Regions from separate parts of the Cellulomonas sp. FA1 genome, predicted to be linked through region 2. Evidence: predicted binding sites of a transcription regulator. Region 2 holds the regulator's gene; the other holds the start of a gene.
The links. The regulator LexA, encoded in region 2, represses DNA repair genes until DNA is damaged. The targets are predictions, from matches to a motif close to TCGAACANNTGTTCGA.
Positions count from the first base shown of each region.

Region 1: a site for LexA is predicted at 5,606-5,621, ahead of uvrA (excinuclease ABC subunit UvrA). Genes of this name have one in related genera too.

Region 1 covers NZ_LBMY01000001.1:1,079,074-1,088,449, forward strand. The annotation lists gene rapZ (RNase adapter RapZ) at 1-67, opposite strand, end outside; gene uvrC (excinuclease ABC subunit UvrC) at 64-2,100, opposite strand; gene GY42_RS04835 (OsmC family protein) at 2,190-2,690, shown strand; gene uvrA (excinuclease ABC subunit UvrA) at 2,701-5,562, opposite strand; gene GY42_RS04845 (glycoside hydrolase family 15 protein) at 5,706-7,592, shown strand; gene GY42_RS04850 (MBL fold metallo-hydrolase) at 7,589-8,305, shown strand; gene GY42_RS04855 (acyl-CoA dehydrogenase family protein) at 8,310-9,376, opposite strand, start outside.
Region 2 covers NZ_LBMY01000001.1:626,680-636,055, forward strand. The annotation lists gene GY42_RS02750 (ATP-dependent DNA helicase) at 1-1,051, shown strand, start outside; gene GY42_RS02755 (L-lactate dehydrogenase) at 1,131-2,132, shown strand; gene GY42_RS02760 (Rho termination factor N-terminal domain-containing protein) at 2,206-2,478, opposite strand; gene lexA (transcriptional repressor LexA) at 2,568-3,326, opposite strand; gene GY42_RS02770 (LysM peptidoglycan-binding domain-containing protein) at 3,650-4,030, shown strand; gene nrdR (transcriptional regulator NrdR) at 4,358-4,858, shown strand; gene GY42_RS02780 (DUF5302 domain-containing protein) at 4,975-5,163, shown strand; gene serA (phosphoglycerate dehydrogenase) at 5,253-6,452, opposite strand; gene GY42_RS02790 (HelD family protein) at 6,560-8,809, opposite strand; gene GY42_RS02795 (PP2C family protein-serine/threonine phosphatase) at 9,025-9,376, shown strand, end outside.

The DNA.
Region 1 (9,376 bases), 450 kb from region 2:
GGGCCACGGTCGCGGCCTCGAGGGCGGGGATGCCCGCCGGCACGGTGATCGGCGACGGCTCGCTCATGTCCCCATCGTGCCAGGCGACGCCGCGGCTGCCTCGTCGGACCCGCCGGGCGCGGCGTCGGCGCCCGCCGCGCCCGTGTCGGCGGTGGGCGCGAGCGCAGCCACGACGGCCTCCGCCGTCCGCGCCCCCATGCCCGGCACCGTCGCGATCTCCTCGGCCGACGCGGCGCGCAGGCGCTTGACCGAGCCGAAGTGCCGCAGCAGCGCGGCCTTGCGCGCCGGGCCGAGGCCCGGCACGTCGTCGAGCGCCGACGCCGTCATGCCCTTGCTGCGGCGCTTGCGGTGCGCCGTGATGGCGAACCGGTGGGCCTCGTCGCGCACGCGCTGCAGCAGGTAGAGGCCCTCGGAGCTGCGCTGCAGGATGACCGGGTACTCCTCCCCCGGCACCCAGACCTCCTCGAGACGCTTGGCCAGGCCGCACAGCGCGACGTCGTCGATGCCGAGCTCGGCCATCGCGGCCGCCGCGGCCGCGACCTGCGGCGGCCCGCCGTCCACGACGACGAGGTTGGGCGGGTAGGCGAACCGGGCCGGGCGGCCCGTGCGCTCGTCGACCGGGCCGCTGCGCGGCGCGTCCTCGTCGTCGGCGTCACCGAGGTCGAGGTCGTGGGACTCGGCGCGCTCGGCGAGGTAGCGGCGGAAGCGGCGCGTGATGACCTCGTGCATCGCCGCCGTGTCGTCGCGTGCGCCCTGGCCCTCGGGGCCGCGCACCGAGAACAGCCGGTACTCGCTCTTGCGCGCGAGCCCGTCCTCGAACACCACCATCGACGCGGACTGGTACGTGCCCTGGTTGTGCGACACGTCGTAGCACTCGATGCGCAGCGGTGCGCTCGGCAGGTCGAGCGCCTCCTGGATCTCGCGCAGCGCCTGGCTGCGGGTCGTGAGGTCGCCCGCGCGGCGCGTGCGATGCAGCGCGAGCGCGTGCTCGGCGTTGCGCAGCACGGTCGCCGCGAGCTCGCGCTTGTCGCCCCGCTGCGGCACGCGCACGCTCACGCGGCTGCCGCGCAGGCCGCTGAGCCAGGCCTGCACCTCGTCGAGGTTGGCGGGCAGGACCGGCACGAGCACCTCGCGCGGGACCGCGCCGGGCGCCGTGCCGGCGTCCTCGCCGCCGTACACCTGCTGCAGCAGGTGCTCGACGAGCGCGGCGTCGTCGAGGTCCTCGACCTTCTCGACGACCCAGCCGCGCTGCCCGCGGATGCGGCCGTCACGCACGTGGAAGACCTGGACGGCCGCCTCGAGCTCGTCGCCGGCCATCGCGAAGAGGTCCGCGTCGGTGCCGTCGGACAGCACGACCGCGTTGCGCTCGGTCGCCTTCTCGAGCGTCGCGATGTCGTCACGCAGCCGCGCGGCACGTTCGAAGTCGAGCTCGGCGGCCGCCTCCTTCATGCGCGCGGTGAGGCGGCGCGTGAAGCGCGCGGTGTCGCCCGCCATGAAGTCGCAGAAGTCCTGCGCGAGCTGGTGGTGCTCGTCGACGCCGATCCGCCCGACGCACGGAGCCGAGCACTTGTCGATGTAGCCCAGCAGGCACGGCCGGCCCTGCTGCTTCGCGCGCTTGAAGACGCCCGCCGAGCACGTGCGCACCGGGAACACGCGCAGCAGGAGGTCGACCGTCTCGCGGATCGCCCACGCGTGCGCGTACGGCCCGAAGTAGCGCGTGCCGCGCCGCTTCGCGCCGCGCATGACCTGCACGCGCGGCACCTCGTCCGCCATCGTGACCGCGAGGTACGGGTAGGACTTGTCGTCGCGGTACTTGACGTTGAACCGCGGGTCGAACTCCTTGATCCACGAGTACTCGAGCGCGAGCGCCTCGACCTCGGTGCCGACGACCGTCCACTGCACCGAGGCCGCGGTCGTCACCATCTGCTGCGTGCGCGGGTGCAGCCCCGCGAGGTCCTGGAAGTAGCTGTTCAGGCGGTTGCGCAGGCTCTTGGCCTTGCCCACGTAGACGACGCGGCCGTGCTCGTCGCGGAACCGGTACACGCCGGGGGCGTCGGGGATCTCCCCCGGCGCGGGACGGTAGGTCGCGGGATCGGCCATGCGTCCGAGCCTAGTTCGCGGCACCGACACGGCCTCGCCACGCGGCCACCGCGGGGCGCACGTGTGACGTGCACCACTAGGGTCGGTGCATGGCACAGCTGCTGCACCAGTACTCGGTGGACCTCTCGTGGACCGGCGCGGGTGACGCGGGGACCGCGACCTACACGTCCTACGGCCGCGACCACGCGCTGACGGCGGGCGGCAAGCCCGCCCTGCTCGGCACGTCGGACCCGCACTTCCGTGGCGACGCGGACCGCTGGTCGCCCGAGGACCTGCTCGTCGGCGCGCTCGCGCAGTGCCACATGCTGTGGTTCCTGCACCTCGCGGCGAGCGCGGGCGTCGTCGTGGTCGGGTACGAGGACGCGGCCTCGGGCACCATGCGCATCGAGAGCCAGGGGCAGGGCCAGTTCACCGAGGTCGTGCTGCGGCCGCGCGTGACGGTGCGCGGCGGCACGGCGTCCGACGGCCGCGCCGTGGACGACGCGCTGCTGGCGGACGTGCACCGCCGCGCGCACGAGCACTGCTTCATCGCGCGGTCGGTCAACTTCACGGTGCGGCACGAGCCCGCACCCGTCACCGTCAGCCCCTGAGACGCACGCGTCAGGCGCTCACCTCGACGCGCTCGGGCTCGAGCACCTCGGCGAGGAACCGGCCGGTGTGGCTTTGCGGCACCGACGCGACGTGCTCGGGCGTGCCCTGCGCCACGACGGTGCCACCGCCCGACCCGCCCTCGGGGCCCATGTCGACGACCCAGTCGGCGTTCTTGATCACGTCGAGGTTGTGCTCGATGACGAGCACGGTGTTGCCCTTGTCGACGAGCGACTGCAGCACGCCGAGCAGCTTGCGGATGTCCTCGAAGTGCAGACCCGTGGTGGGCTCGTCGAGCACGTAGATGGTGCGTCCCGTCGACCTGCGCTGGAGCTCGGACGCGAGCTTGACGCGCTGCGCCTCACCGCCCGAGAGCGTCGGTGCGGGCTGGCCGAGGCGCACGTACCCGAGGCCGACGTCGACCAGGGTGCGCAGGTGCCGGGAGATCGCCGGCACCGCGGCGAAGAACTCGGCGGCCTCCTCGATGGGCATCTCGAGCACGTCGGCGACCGTCTTGCCCTTGAAGTGCACCTCGAGCGTCTCGCGGTTGTACCGCGCGCCGTGGCAGACCTCGCACGGCACGTAGACGTCGGGCAGGAAGTTCATCTCGATCTTGAGCGTGCCGTCGCCCGAGCACGCCTCGCAGCGCCCGCCCTTGACGTTGAACGAGAACCGTCCCGGCGTGTACCCGCGGACCTTGGCCTCCGACGTCTCGGCGAACAGCCGCCGCACGTGGTCCCACACGCCCGTGTACGTCGCGGGGTTGGAGCGCGGCGTCCGGCCGATCGGACCCTGGTCGACGTGCACGACCTTGTCGAGCTGGTCCAGCCCCGTCACGCGCTTGTGACGCCCGGCGACCTGCCGGGCCCCGTTGAGCTCGTTCGCCATGACCGTGTAGAGGATCGAGTTCACGAGCGTCGACTTGCCCGAGCCCGACACCCCGGTGACGGCCGTGAGCACGCCGAGCGGGAACGACACGTCGATGCCGCGCAGGTTGTTCTCGCGCGCGCCGACCACCGTGACCTGCCGCGAGCGGTCCACGGGGCGCCGCGTCGCGGGCATGGGGATCGAGCGCCGCCCCGAGAGGTAGGCGCCCGTGACGGACTCCTGCGACGCGAGCAGGCCCTCGAGGTCGCCCGAGTGCACGACGCGACCGCCGTGCTCGCCCGCGCCGGGGCCGATGTCGACGATCCAGTCGGCGGTGCGGATGGTGTCCTCGTCGTGCTCGACGACGATGAGCGTGTTGCCGAGGTCGCGCAGCCGCGTGAGCGTCTCGATGAGGCGGCGGTTGTCGCGCTGGTGCAGCCCGATGGACGGCTCGTCGAGCACGTACAGCACGCCGACGAGGCCCGAGCCGATCTGCGTCGCGAGCCGGATCCGCTGCGCCTCGCCGCCCGAGAGCGTGCCGGCGGGGCGCATGAGCGACAGGTAGTCGAGGCCGACGTCGAGCAGGAACCCGAGCCGCGCCTGGATCTCCTTGACGACCTGCGCGGCGATCGCGCGCTCGCGCTCGCCGAGCTCGAGGCCGTCGATGAAGTCGCGCGCCTCGTCGATGGGCAGCGAGCAGACGTCGGCGATGGAGCGGCCGCCGACCTTGACCGCGAGCACCTCGGGCTTGAGGCGGGCGCCGTCGCACGCGGGGCACGGGACCTCGCGCATGAACGCCTCGTACTTCTCCTTGCTCCACTCCGACTCGGTCTCGGAGTGACGCCGCTCGAGGAACGTGATGACGCCCTCGAACCCCGTCGAGTACTGCCGCTCGCGCCCCCACCGGTTGCGGTAGCGCACGTGCACCTCGTGGTTCTGCCCGTGCAGGACGGCGTCGCGGGCGCGCTTCGGCAGGGCACGCCAGGGCGTGTCCATCGAGAAGCCCAGGTCGTCCGCGAGGGCCGTCAGGACGCGCTGGAAGTACTCCGAGGACGTCTGCGCCCACGGCGCGACCGCGCCCTGGGCGAGCGACAGCTCGTCGTCCGGGACGATGAGGTCGGGGTCGACCTCGAGCCGCGAGCCGATGCCGGTGCACTCGGGGCACGCGCCGTAGGGCGCGTTGAACGAGAACGTGCGGGGCTCGATCTCGTCGAGCGTGAGGACGTGGTCGTTCGGGCACGAGCGGTGCTCGGAGAAGCGGCGCTCGCGCTGCGGGTCGTCCGCGTCGGCGTCGACGAGCTCGACGACCAGCAGGCCGCCCGCGAGCCCGAGGGCGGTCTCGACCGAGTCGGTGAGGCGACGCTGCACGCCCTCGCGCGACACGAGCCGGTCGACGACGACCTCGATGTCGTGCTTGAGCTTCTTCTCGAGCGTGGGCGGCGACGCGAGCTGGACGACCTCGCCGTCGACGCGGGCGCGCGCGAAGCCCTTGCCCTGCAGCTCGCGGAACAGGTCGGCGTACTCGCCCTTGCGGCCGCGGACGACGGGCGCCAGGACCTGGTAGCGCGTGCCCTCGGGCAGCTCGAGCAGACGGTCCACGATCTGCTGCGGCGTCTGCGCCTGGACGCGCTCGCCGCAGACCGGGCAGTGCTGCGTGCCGGCGCGCGCGAACAGCAGGCGCAGGTAGTCGTAGACCTCGGTGATGGTGCCGACGGTCGACCGCGGGTTGCGGTTCGTCGACTTCTGGTCGATCGACACGGCGGGCGACAGGCCCTCGATGAAGTCGACGTCGGGCTTGTCCATCTGCCCGAGGAACTGCCGCGCGTACGCCGACAGGGACTCGACGTAGCGGCGCTGGCCCTCGGCGAAGATCGTGTCGAACGCGAGCGACGACTTGCCGGAGCCGGACAGGCCGGTGAACGCGATCATGGCGTCGCGAGGCAGGTCGAGGTCGACGTTGCGGAGGTTGTGCTCCCGGGCGCCGCGGACCACGAGACGGTCGGACAGAGGTTGCGTCACAGCCGTGCAGTCTACGACCGCCCTCCGACAATCGCACACGTGTTCGACGTGACGCGCGTCCCGTCGGCCGCACGCGCACGCCCGCGCCGCAGCGCGCGCGAGCGACGCCCGTCCGGTCCATGCTGGTCGCGATGGAGCTCACGACCAGCCCCGACGCGTCCACCCGGCACCCCGACCTGCTCGGCTGCCAGGTGCCCATCGAGGACTACGCGGTCCTCGGAGACGGGCACACCGCCGCCCTCGTCTCGCGCGAGGGGTCCCTCGACTGGCTGTGCCTGCCGCGCTTCGACTCCGACGCGTGCTTCGCGGCGCTGCTCGGCACGCCCGACCACGGGCGCTGGCTCCTGACGGTGCGCGACGCGACGTCCGTGACGCGGACGTACCGTGGCGACTCGTTCGTGCTCGACACGACGTACGTCACGCCGACCGGCACGGCCGTCGCGACGGACGCCATGCCGCTCGGCGACGGCCGCAGCGACGTCGTGCGGCGCGTCGAGTGCACGCACGGCGAGGTCGAGGTCGAGCACGAGTGGGTCGTGCGGTTCGGCTACGGCGGCATCCAGCCGTGGGTCCGGCACGAGCGCGACGCCGACGGGAACGACGCGATCCGCGCGATCGCGGGGCCCGACTCGCTGGTCCTGCGCGGCGACCGGCTCCCCCGCGCCGTCGACCACCGGCACCGCGACCGCTTCACGCTGCGCGCGGGCGAGAGCGTCGAGCTGTCCCTCACGTGGGTGCACTCGTGGCAGCGCGTCCCGTCGCGGCTCACGGTGCCGGACCGGCTCGACGAGACCGTGATCGCGTGGGGCCTGTGGGCGCGGGACTGCACGTACGACGGCCCGTACGGCGAGGCCGTCGTCCGCTCGCTGCTGGTCCTGCGGATGCTGACCGACGTGACGACGGGCGGCATCGTCGCCGCGCCGACGACCTCGCTGCCCGAGACGTTCGGCGGCGAACGCAACTGGGACTACCGGTACTGCTGGCTGCGCGACGCGGCGCTCACGCTCGAGGCGCTGCTCGAGCAGGGGTTCCGCGACGAGGCGACGCAGTGGCGGGACTGGCTCGAACGGGCCGTGGCCGGCGACCCGCGCGACCTGCAGATCATGTACCGCCTGGACGGTGGGCGCCGGCTCCCCGAGACGCACCTCGACCACCTGCCGGGCTACGCCGGGTCGCGGCCGGTGCGGCTCGGCAACGGCGCGGTCGACCAGGTCCAGCACGACGTGCTCGGCGAGGTGATGTCGGCCCTCGCGATGGCGCGCGACGCGGGCCTGGCCGAGACCGCGGACTCGTGGTCGCTGCAGCGACGGCTCGTCGACGACCTCGTGCGCGGCTGGCGCGAGCCGGACCGCGGCATCTGGGAGGTCCGCGGCGAGCCGCGCCACTTCACGCACTCGAAGTTCATGGCCTGGGCGGCGCTCGACCGGTCGATCCGCGGCGCCGAGGACCACGGCCTGCCGGCGCCGCTGGACCGGTGGCGCACCGCGCGCGACGAGATCCGCGCCGACGTCCTCGCGCACGGCTGGTCCGACGAGGTCGGCAGCTTCGTGCAGCACTACGGAGCGACGCACACGGACGCGTCCCTGCTGCAGATGGTGCAGGTCGGCTTCCTGCCCGCGGACGACCCGCGCGTCCTCGCGACGGTCGCACGGGTGCGCGACGAGCTCGAGGTCGCGCCGGGGCTGCTGCTGCGCTACCGCGCCGAGCGGACCGACGACGGCCTGGAGGGCGACGAGGCGCCGTTCCTCGCGTGCTCGTTCTGGCTCGCGGACGCGCTCGCGCGCGCGGGCGACGTCGCCGGGTCGACCCGGGTGCTCGACGCGCTGGTGCCGCTCGCGAACGACGTGGGGCTGCTCGCGGAGCAGTACGACCCGCGGGCGCGGCGCATGGTCGGCAACGTGCCGCAGGCGCTGTCCCACCTCGCGCTCGTGCGCGCGGCCCACAGCCACGACGTCGCGTCCCGGGCAGCCGCCGCGGTCGACGCGGCGGACGACGGCACCTCGGTCGAGGCACGATGACGGGACCGGGCTACACGGGGCGGGTGCACGTCGGCGGACCGACCGACGTGCGCGTGCTCGACGGCGCGGAGATCCGCAAGGTCGCCGTCGGTCCGATGGACAACGCGGCCTACCTGCTGACGTGCCGTCGCACGGGCGCGCAGCTGCTCGTCGACGCGCCCGCCGACCCGGACCGGCTGCTCGCGCTCGTGCGCGAGGGCTCGCCGTCGGCGCGGCTCGACGTCGTCGTCGTCACGCACCGCCACCACGACCACGTCGGTGCGCTGACGTCGGTGGTGGCGGTGACCGGCGCGCGCGTCGCGGCGGGGGTGGACGACGCGGACGCGATCGCCGCCGCGACCGACCACCCGGTGACCACGCGTCTGCGGCACGGCGACACCGTCGCGGTCGGCGACCTCGTGGTCGAGGTCGTCGCGCTGCGCGGGCACACCCCGGGGTCGGTCGCGCTCGCGCTGACCGAGCCCGCGGACGCCGCGGCGCCGGGCGCCGTGCCGGGGCGCGTGCACCTGTTCACGGGCGACTCGCTGTTCCCCGGCGGCGTCGGCGCGACCGGCGGCGACCCCGCGCGGTTCGCGGCGCTGCTGGGCGACGTCACGGCACGCGTGTTCGACCGGTTCCGCGACGACACCTGGGTCTACCCCGGGCACGGCGACGACACGACGCTCGGTGCCGAGCGTCCGCAGCTGGCCGCCTGGGCGGCACGCGGCTGGTGAGCGGTCAGCCCTCGAGCGGCCCCAGCACCGACGCCGCGACCGTCGCGTGCGCGGACTCGTCGTCCGACGGGTGGTAGATGCCGGCGAGCACGTCCCGGTACAGGCGCGCGAGCTCGCTGCCCGTGAAGTAGGCGCCGCCGCCCGACACCCGCAGCGCGTGGTCGACGACCACGCGCGCGGTCTCGGTGGCCCGCACCTTGAGGCCCACGAGCTGCGCGAACCACCGCGCGCCGTGGTCGACCCGCTCGTCGACGTCGCGCGCGAGCGCGAACAGCTGCAGCTCGGCGCCGTCCTGCGCGAGCGCGGCGTCCGCGACCCGCCACCGGATGTCGGGGTCCTGCGCGTAGCTGCGCCCGCCGTTCTTCATCGAGGTGCGGCGGCGCGCGTGCGCCACGCCCACCTCGAGCGCGCGGCGCCCGATCCCCGTGTACACGGCAGCCAGCAGCGTCTCGAAGACCGCGAAGAGCGCGAACACGAACGGGTCGGCGCTCGGGCCCGGGGGCAGCCGCCGGTACACGCGGTCCGCCGGTGCGTACGCACCGTCGAGCACCGTGGTCGCGGACTGCGTCGCGCGCATGCCGAGCGTGTCCCAGTCGTCCTTGGCCCGCACGCCGCCGTCCTCGCGCGCGACGACGCCGTGCACGAGGCGCGGGTCGTCGGGGTCGGAGTCGTCGAGGCCGAACGTCGCCAGCCGCGTCCACACGGGCGACAGCGACGTGAAGATCTTGGTGCCGTGGTACCGGTAGCCGCCGTCGTCCTGGCGCTCGGCGCGCGTGCGCGACCCGAACATCACGAGGTCGTTGCCGGCCTCGGAGTTGCCGAACGCGAACACCTCGCCGGCGGCCGCGTCCCGCAGCACGAACTCCACCGAGCCGTCGCCGCGCGCGTCGAGCAGCGCCGCGAGCCCGGTCACCACGAGGTGCATGTTCACCGCGAGGGCCGTCGCGGGCGCGGCGCCCGCGAGCCGGACCTGCTCGCGCGCGACCTCCTCGAGGGTCAGGCCGGCACCGCCGAGCCGCTCCGGCACGAACGCCGTGAGGTAGCCCGCCGCGACGAGGTCGGCGAGGTCGT
Region 2 (9,376 bases):
CGCCGACCCCGAGCAGAACGCCGCGACCGTGCTGTGGTGCGCGCGCGGCGAGGACCGCCGCGGCGTCCCGACGACCCGCCTGCACGCCGCCCCGCTCGCGGTGGCGGGCCTGGTGCGGACGCACCTGCTGGCCGGCCGCTCGGGGGTGCTGACGTCGGCGACCCTGACGCTCGGCGGGTCGTTCGACGCGACCGCGCGCGCCGTCGGCCTCGTGCAGCGCCCCGACGCCGCACCCGTCGGTCCGACCACGCTCGAGGGCGCGCATGACGAGTCCGTCGCCGGCGCGACGGAGCCGACGGGGACGGCGAGCCGCGCGTCCTCCGCGGCCGCGGTCCCGGCGACGGGCGACCGACCCCGGCGCCCCGAGGCCGACGAGCCGCCGCGCTGGCGCGGGCTCGACGTCGGCAGCCCGTTCGACTACCCGCGGCAGGGCATCTGCTACGTCGCCAGGCGACTGCCGCCGCCGGGCCGCGAACCGGCCACGGAGGCGCAGCTCGACGAGATCGCCACCCTCGTCGAGGCGGCCGGCGGGCGCACGCTCGGCCTGTTCACGTCGCGTCGTGCCGCGACCGTCGCGGCCGAGGCGATGCGCGAGCGGCTCGACGTGCCCGTGCTGCTGCAGGGCGACGACCAGCTGCCCACGCTCGTCGCGCGCTTCGCGGCCGACGAGCCGACCTGCCTGTTCGGCACGCTCTCGCTGTGGCAGGGCGTCGACGTGCCCGGCCCGGCGTGCCGGCTCGTCGTGATCGACCGCATCCCGTTCCCGCGGCCCGACGACCCGGTGCGGTCCGCGCGCTCCGACGCGGTCGCGCGAGCCGGCGGCAACGGCTTCATGTCGGTGTCCGCGACGCACGCGGCGCTGCTGCTCGCGCAGGGTGCGGGCCGGCTCGTGCGGTCCTCGCAGGACCGCGGCGTCGTCGCCGTGCTCGACCCGCGGCTCGCCACGGCGCGGTACGGCGAGTACCTGCAGCGGTCGATGCCGCCGTTCTGGCGCACCACGGACCGCGACGTCGTGGTCTCCGCGCTACGTCGGCTCGCCGGATCCGACTAGCCTCGTGCAGGGGAGGTGCCGCACCGGGCGGGCCCGTCCCGCACCACCGGTTCCGCGCCCGTGACGAGGGGAAACGACCATGGTCGACGCCATCGAGGGCGACGAGTACGCCTTCAGCCCGACGCCGTCCGTGCCGCGGCGCACGTCCAAGCTCGGGATCGTGGGGGCGGGTGCGGTCGGCTCGACCATGGCCTACGCGGCGCTCATGCGCGGCGCGGCGCGCACGGTCGCGCTGCTCGACGTCAACAAGGCGAAGGTCGAGGCCGAGGTCCTCGACCTCTCGCACGGCATCCAGTTCATGTCGATGGCCGAGGTCATGGGCTCCGACGACGTGTCGGTCATGGCCGACTGCGACGTCGTCATGTTCACCGCGGGTGCCAAGCAGAAGCCGGGGCAGTCGCGGCTGGACCTCGCGGAGGCGACGATCTCGCTCGTGCAGAAGGTGCTGCCGGGCATCGTCGAGGTCGCGCCGAACGCGGTCTACGTCATGGTGACCAACCCGGTCGACGTCGTCACGTACGCGGCGCTCAAGATCTCGGGCCTGCCGCCGTCGCAGCTGTTCGGCTCGGGCACGGTGCTCGACTCCTCGCGCCTGCGCTACCTCATCGCGCGCCACACGGGCGTCGCGGTGCAGAACGTCCACGCGTACGTCGCGGGCGAGCACGGGGACACCGAGCTGCCGCTGTGGAGCTCGGCGACGATCGGTTCCGTCCCGATCCTCGAGTGGGCGAGCGGTGACGGCGGGCCGCTGACGCGCGAGGTGCGCGACGCGATCGCGCGCGAGGTCGTCGAGTCCGCCTACCGGATCATCGAGGGCAAGGGTGCGACGAACTACGCGATCGCGCTCGCGGGGTCGCGCATCATCGAGGCCGTGCTCAAGGACGAGCGCCGCATCCTGCCCGTGTCGTCGCTGCTCGACGGCTATCTCGGCATGTCCGACGTGTGCCTCAGCGTGCCGTCGATCGTCGGGTCGTCGGGCGTGCGCGAGCGGCTCGAGGTGCCGATGTCCTCCGACGAGCTGATGGGCATGCGCCGCTCGGCGGAGGCCGTGCGCTCCGTCGCCCGGCGGTTCGGCTTCTGACGAGGTCGGCGTGCGACGAGGGCCGGACGGGGACTCCCGTCCGGCCCTCGTGCCGTCCGCGGTCGCGGGAGCGTCAGTGGTGGCGCAGCGCGTCGATGAGCTCGCCCTTGCGCATGCGTGACCGACCCTCGACGCCGATCTCCGCGGCGCGGCGGCGCAGGTCCTCGACCGTCCACTCCTCGTAGTCGCGCGAGCGCCCGCCGGACCGGCCGACGGACGACCGCCCGCGTGCCGCCGCCGCGTTCGCGATCCGCGCGGCCTTCTCCTTGCTGCTGCCCTCGTCGCGCAACGACTCGTAGAGCTCGGGGTCCTTGACGCTGGGGCCGGGGTCACGTCGTGCGGGCATGCGGCGCCTCCTCACCGGTGACGGCGCCGGCGGCTCCGGCACCGGCGACCAGCGTCGCGCGGCGGGCAGCGCCCCGCACGCGGTCGGCGTCACAACGCGCGCAGCACGCTCACGACCCGGCCCAGCACGGTCGCGCCGTCGCCGTCGATGGGGGAGTAGGCGGCGTTGTGCGGCAGCAGCCACACGTGGCCGTCGACCCGCTTGAGCGTCTTGACCGTCGCCTCGCCGTCGATCATCGCCGCGACGATCTCGCCGTTCTCGGCGACGGGCTGCCGGCGGACGACCACCCAGTCGCCGTCGCAGATGGCGGCGTCGACCATCGAGTCGCCCGCGACCTTGAGCAGGAAGAGCTCACCCTCGCCGACGAGCTGGCGAGGCAGCGGGAAGACGTCCTCCACCACCTGCTCGGCGAGGATGGGGCCACCAGCGGCGATGCGCCCGACGACGGGGACGTACGAGGGCGTCGGGGCGCCGTCGCGCTCCGCGGCGTCGCCGTCGCCGAGCGCCACGCCCGCGCGGTCGCCGAGCGCCGTGACGGTCCGCGCGTCGTCGGGCTGCACGACCTCCATCGCGCGCGGCCGGTTCGGGTCGCGGCGCAGGTAGCCCTTGCGCTCGAGCGCGGTCAGCTGGTGCTTGACGCTCGAGGGACTGGTCAGCCCGACCGCGTCGCCGATCTCGCGCATGCTCGGCGGGTACCCCCGCCGCTCGACCGAGGACCGGATGGTCTCGAGCACGAGCCGCTGCCGGGACGTGAGGCCGTCGCCCGGGACCTCCGCGACCTCGGGCGCCGCGGTCCCCGCGGCGCGCGTCCGGTCGGTGCCCGTCGTCGAGCGCTCCTGCACGTCCACTGCGCCTCCTGCTGTCGCGTCGGCGCGGGCCGGGGGGCGCGCGCCCAGCGTCGCCCCGCCGCGTCGAGGCCCGGACCCGCTGGTGGTGCGGGAACGGCGCCCCTGCGCACCGACGTCGCCCGGGGGAGATGTCGGTGGTCGGTGGTGCACTCGCTGCAGCAGCCACCCTAGGCGGGCGGCCCGGGCGGATCAAACATCTGTTCGAGCGTGTCTCGACGGATGTCGGTCGGCTCTGGTAGACATCGTACAGACGTTCGACGAACAGACGTTCGAATCCGAGCGGCACCCCGGAGGCCGGGGTCCGGCGGCGAGAGGGGTACGGCATGAGTGCGATCACCATCGCTCCCGGCGCGTTCCGGGGTGGGCGGGCGTCCTCGACGGCTGCGCCGCGGCGCCCCGCACCGCGCGCCGAGGCTCCTCTGCGCCTGACGGTGCGCGGTCGAGTCGTCGTGTGGGGCCTGGGCCTGCTGGTCGCCGCGGGTGCGGGAGGGGTCGCCGTCTCGGCGCACGCCGACGGTCCTCGGTCGGCGATGGAGGTCGAGCGCGTGGTCGTGGCGCCCGGGCAGACGCTGTGGGGCATCGCGTCGGAGGTCGCCGCGCCCGGTGAGGACGTCAGGGACGTGGTGCTGCGCCTGCAGCGGCTGAACGAGCTGCCGTCGGCCGGGCTCACGGCTGGGCAGACGCTCGTCGTGCCCGTGGGCTGACCGTGGACGCGGGTTGTCAGTGCCGACGCCTCCGGCTAGGTTAGCCTTACCTCATTCGGCAGGCTGGGGGGCCAGCCGGAGGTGTGTGCGGCGACCCGGCGCGTCCGGGTCCGCCAGCGCGCAGCAGCAGGTGGCGCCGAGGCGAGTCGGCGCCACGAAGGGACGGGGGCGTCCCGGCGAGGGTGGCCGTCGCACGGCGGCCGCCCTCGCGCTGCCGAGGCACGCGATGTTGCAGTTGCGCCTGCGACGTCCTACCGTCGCGTGCGTCCGTCCGGCGCGTGTCGTGGCGGGCGCCGTCCCGTGATCGGCAACGCCGAGAGGTTCGTTGTGCACTGTCCCTTCTGCCGGCACCCCGACTCGCGCGTGGTGGACTCCCGCACGTCCGACGACGGGTCCTCGATCCGTCGGCGGCGCCAGTGCCCCAGCTGCCAGCGGCGGTTCACGACCATCGAGACCGCGAGCCTGTCCGTCGTCAAGCGCTCCGGCGCGACCGAGCCGTTCAGCCGCACCAAGATCGCGAACGGCGTCCGCAAGGCCTGCCAGGGTCGGCCCGTGAGCGAGGACGACCTCGCGCTGCTCGCGCAGAAGGTCGAGGAGAACCTGCGGACCGCGGGCTCGGCCGAGATCGACGCCGGCGACATCGGCCTGGCGATCCTGGGCCCGCTGCGCGAGCTCGACGAGGTCGCGTACCTGCGGTTCGCGTCCGTCTACCAGGCGTTCGACTCGCTCGACGACTTCGAGTCGGCGATCCGCACGCTGCGCGCCGAACGAGCCGAGACGGCGGCCGGTACCCCGCAGGCCGCGGCGGTGACCACGGCCGAGGGCTGATCCGGCCGAGCCGGCCCGCCCGAGGCCGGTCGCACCAAACCGTTTGGCGTCGGGCCCTCGCGTCCACCACGCTGGGGGAGCCCGACGACCACGTCGCGAGAGCGGAGGACCATCGCATGACGCAGGACGAGAAGCCGTCGGCAGTGAGCGACGAGACCAGGGAGAAGTTCCGCGAGGCGCTCGAGCGCAAGAGGTCGAGCGGCCACCGGACGGCCGACGGGGGCCGGAACACCGGGGCCGTGCACGGGTCGGAGACCGCCGGGCCCGTGCAGCGGCGCTTCCAGCGCAAGTCCGGCTCCGCCTGACACCACGCACGACGAGGGCCGCGCAGCACGTGCTGCGCGGCCCTCGTCGTGCGTGCGGCCCGGGGCGGGCGGGCGCTCGCCGACGGACGTCAGTCGAGCAGGCGCAGCCGCAGCGACTCGGGTCGCTCGGTGAGCGCGGCGGCGACGGCCGCGGGCACGGGCGACGCGACGTCCGTGACCACGTAGCCCAGCTCGCCGCGCGTCGCGAGCAGCTGGCCCTCGATGTTGACGCCGTGCTCGGCGAGCGTCGCGTTGATGGTCGCCAGCACGCCCGGCACGTTGCGGTGCAGGTACGCGACGCGGTGCGCGTCGGGGCGCTGGTCGAGCGCGAGGTTCGGCAGGTTCACGGACAGGTTCGTCGAGCCCGTCGCGAGGTAGTCGCGCACCTTGTGCGCCACGAACTGGCCGATGGCCTCCTGGGCCTCCTCGGTCGAGCCGCCCGTGTGAGGCGTGAGGATGACGTTGGGCAGGCCCTGCAGCTCGGAGACGAACGGGTCGCCCTTGCGCTTGGGCTCCTCGGGGAAGACGTCGACCGCCGCTCCCGCCACGTGACCGGCGAGCACGGCGTCGCGCAGCGCGGCGTAGTCGACGACGAACCCGCGCGACAGGTTGAGGAAGATCGCACCCGGCTTCATGCGGGCGATCTGCTTGGCGCCGAACATGCCGGCGTTGCCGGCGCGGCCGTCGACGTGCAGCGTCACGACGTCGGCGGTCTCGAGCAGCTCGTCGAGCGTGCGCATGCGACGCGCGTTGCCGAGCGCGAGCTTCTCGGCAGTGTCGTAGAAGACCACCGACATACCGAGGTTCTCGGCGAGGACCGACAGCTGCGTGCCGATGTTGCCGTAGCCGATGATGCCCAGCGTGCGTCCGCGGACCTCGTGCGCACCGGTGGCGGACTTGTTCCAGACGCCCGCGTGCATCTCCTTGTCCAGCACCGTCTGGCGCCGCGTCAGCGAGATGATGTCGGCGATCGCGATCTCCACGACCGAGCGCGTGTTGGAGAACGGCGCGTTGAACACGGCGATGCCGCGCCCGGCCGCCGCGTGCAGGTCGACCTGGTTGGTGCCGATGCAGAACGCGCCGACGACCTCGAGGTCGCGCGCGGCGGCCAGCACGTCGGCCGACACCTGGGTCTTGGAACGGATCCCCAGGACCTGCACGCCGGACAGGGCCTCGGCGAGCTCGTCCTCGTCGAGCGCGCCGGTCCGCGTCACGACGTCGAAGCCCGCGGACTCGAGGATGGTCCGGGCGTGGGGGTGGAGGTTCTCGAGCAGCAGCGCGGTAGGCACGCCCCATGGTGCTCCCGGTCCGCGGGGCGGACCAAAGCCGTCCCGAAGGACGGGACGGTGTGCCCGGCGCGGCCGTGTCGCACCGCCGGGCGCCGTACGGCGGTCGGTCAGTCCCGCTCGACGAATCCCCGCGGGAGGTCCCGCGCGTGCACGACGTGCAGCGCGTGGGTCGGGCGGGTCATCGCGACGTAGAGGTCCCCGGCCGAGGCCGCGAGCACGTCGGCGGGCTCGACGAGCACGACGACGTCGAACTCGAGCCCCTTGGCCTGACCGGGCGTGAGCACGACGAGCGTCTGCTCGAGGTCCGGCAGCTCGCCGCCCGGGGCGTCCTCGGCGGTGCCGTCCAGCGCGCGGCGCACCGCGGCCGCGTGCGCGGGCGTCGCGACCACCGCGACGCGGCCCGCACCGCCGGCCTGGCCGACCGTGGCCGCCAGCTCGCGTGCGGTGGCCGCGGCGGCCGTCGTGACGTCGCCGCCGGCGACCCGGTGCAGACGCAGCGCGTCGGGCACGTCCCGCGCCGACGTCTGCGGGCTCACTGGCAGGCCCGCGGCCAGCGCGACCCGCCGCGCGGCGTGCGCGACGGTCGCGGGCGTGCGGTAGTTGACGGTGAGCTCGGCCAGCCGCCAGGACCCGCGCAGCAGCGGCCCGAGCATCGCCTCCCAGTCGTGCGTGCCCCCCGCGGACGACGTCTGCGCGACGTCCCCGACGATGGTCAGCGACCGCGTCGGCACGCGCCGCAGCAGCGCGCGCCACGCCATCGCGGACAGCTCCTGGGCCTCGTCGACGACCACGTGGCCGTAGGTCCACGAGCGGTCCGCGGCGGCCCGCTCGGCGGTCGTCAGCGACGGCCCGCTGCTCGCGAACCGGTCGGCGAGCGCCTCGGCGGACACGAGGTCCCCGGCGCCCGTGCTCTGCAGCACCTGGCGCGCGTACTCGAGCTCCTGCGTGCGCCGCTCGGCGTCGGCCCGCGCCTGCGCGCGGGCGGCCTGGTCGTCCTCGCCGAGCAGCTCGGCGGCCTCGTCGAGCAGCGGCACGTCGGCGGCCGTCCACGGGGCGTCCGCGGGCCGGACCAGCAGCGCGCGCTCGCGGTCGGACAGCTCGGGCGCGGCGGCCGCGAGCCGGTGGGGCTTGGTCCACAGGTCCGTGAGCAGGCCCTGGGGCGTGAGCGGCATCCACGCGAGGTTGAGCGCGATGCGGATCTCGCGCGTCGTGCGCAGGTCCTCGACGATCTCCGCGCGGTCCTCGGGCGGCACGTCCCACGCGAGCTGCTGCACGTACTGGTCGGCGAGCCGCGCGAGCATGTCGCGCACGAACGTCACGCGCGCGAGGTTGTGCGGCTTGTTCTGCCGGCGCGCGCGCGCGATGGCCCCCGCGACGTCCTTGGGTCGCACGACGACCGTGCGGCCGTCGATCCGCACGCTGGTGGGCTGCGCGGGCACGCGCTGCCGCTGGCGCACGGCCCGCGCGACGACGCGCGCCATCAGCGCCCGCCCCTTGATCTCGGCGACGGCGTCGGGCTCGGTGCCGCGCGCCTCGACGCCCGGGTACAGCTCGGCGAGCGTCGCGGTGACGACGCCGGTCTCGCCGAGCGAGGGCAGCACCTGGTCGATGTAGCGCAGGAAGGTGCGCGACGGGCCGACGAGCAGCACGCCCGAGCGCTCGAGCAGGCGGCGGTGCGCGTAGAGCAGGAACGCGGCGCGGTGCAGCGCGACGGCGGTCTTGCCGGTGCCGGGGCCGCCCTGCACGACGAGCGCGCCCGCGAGCTCGGAGCGGATGATCGCGTCCTGCTCGGCCTGGATGGTCGCGACGATGTCGCCCATGCGGCCGGTGCGCGCCGCGCCGAGCGCCGCGAGCAGCGCACCCTCGCCCGAGACGCCCGCGAGCGAGTCGGGGTCGACGCCCGCCGCGGCGAGCGCGTCGACGTCGAGCACGTCGTCCTCGAGGCCCGTGACGCGCCGGCCGGCCGTGACGAGGTGGCGGCGGCGCGCGACGCCGTCCGGGTGGGCGGCGGTGGCGCGGTAGAACGCCTGCGCGGCCGGTGCGCGCCAGTCGGTCAGCAGCGGCGTCTGCTCCTCGTCGGTGAGCCCGAGCCGTCCGATGTAGCGCCGCTCGCCCTCGCGCAGGTCGAGCCGGCCGAACGCGAGCCGGTCCTCGACCGCCTCGAGCTGCGCGACCCGGTCCTCGTAGAGCGTCGCGAACGCGTCGCGCTCCGAGCGGTTCTGCGGCGAGCCCGAGGGTCCGGCGCGGCGCACCGACGCGAGGCGGCGACGCGCCTGCGCGCGCAGCTCGTCGAGGCGCGCGTACAGCCCGTCGACGACTCGCTGCTCGCCGTCCAGCTCGCTGTCGATCCCTGCCACCAGCCCGTCCACCCCCGTCGTGCCGGGTGCGAGCCCGGTCGTCGGCGCCGTCGGGACCCGCCCGACCGCCCCCGCCCGTCGCGGGCGGCCGTCCATTATCCGCTCGTCGCGGCGGTGCCCGGGCCACGACGCGCGCGACGACACGATCGACGCCCTCGTCGCACGTGCGTGACGGTCCTGCCTTACAGTGCGTGCACACCGACGGGAAGGACCCCATGCACGGCTCTGCTGCACGCGAGGCCGAGGCGCCCCCCGCCTCCACCGCGGACGACCTGCCGTTGCGCATCCTCGTGGTGGAGGACGACGAGGGGGACGCGGTCCTGGTGCAGGAGCACCTGCAGGACGCGGGTCTCGTGCACGAGACCGTGTGGGCCCGCTCGGTCGACGAGGCGCTCGAGAACCTCGACGTCGACTGCGTGCTGCTCGACCTCGGGCTGCCCGACGCGATGGGGCTGAGCGCGCTGCAGCGCGTGCTCGACGCGGGCGCGCCGCCCGTCGTCGTGCTCACGGGGCTGACCGGCACCGACGCGGGCCTCGAGGCCGTCGCGGCGGGCGCGCAGGACTTCC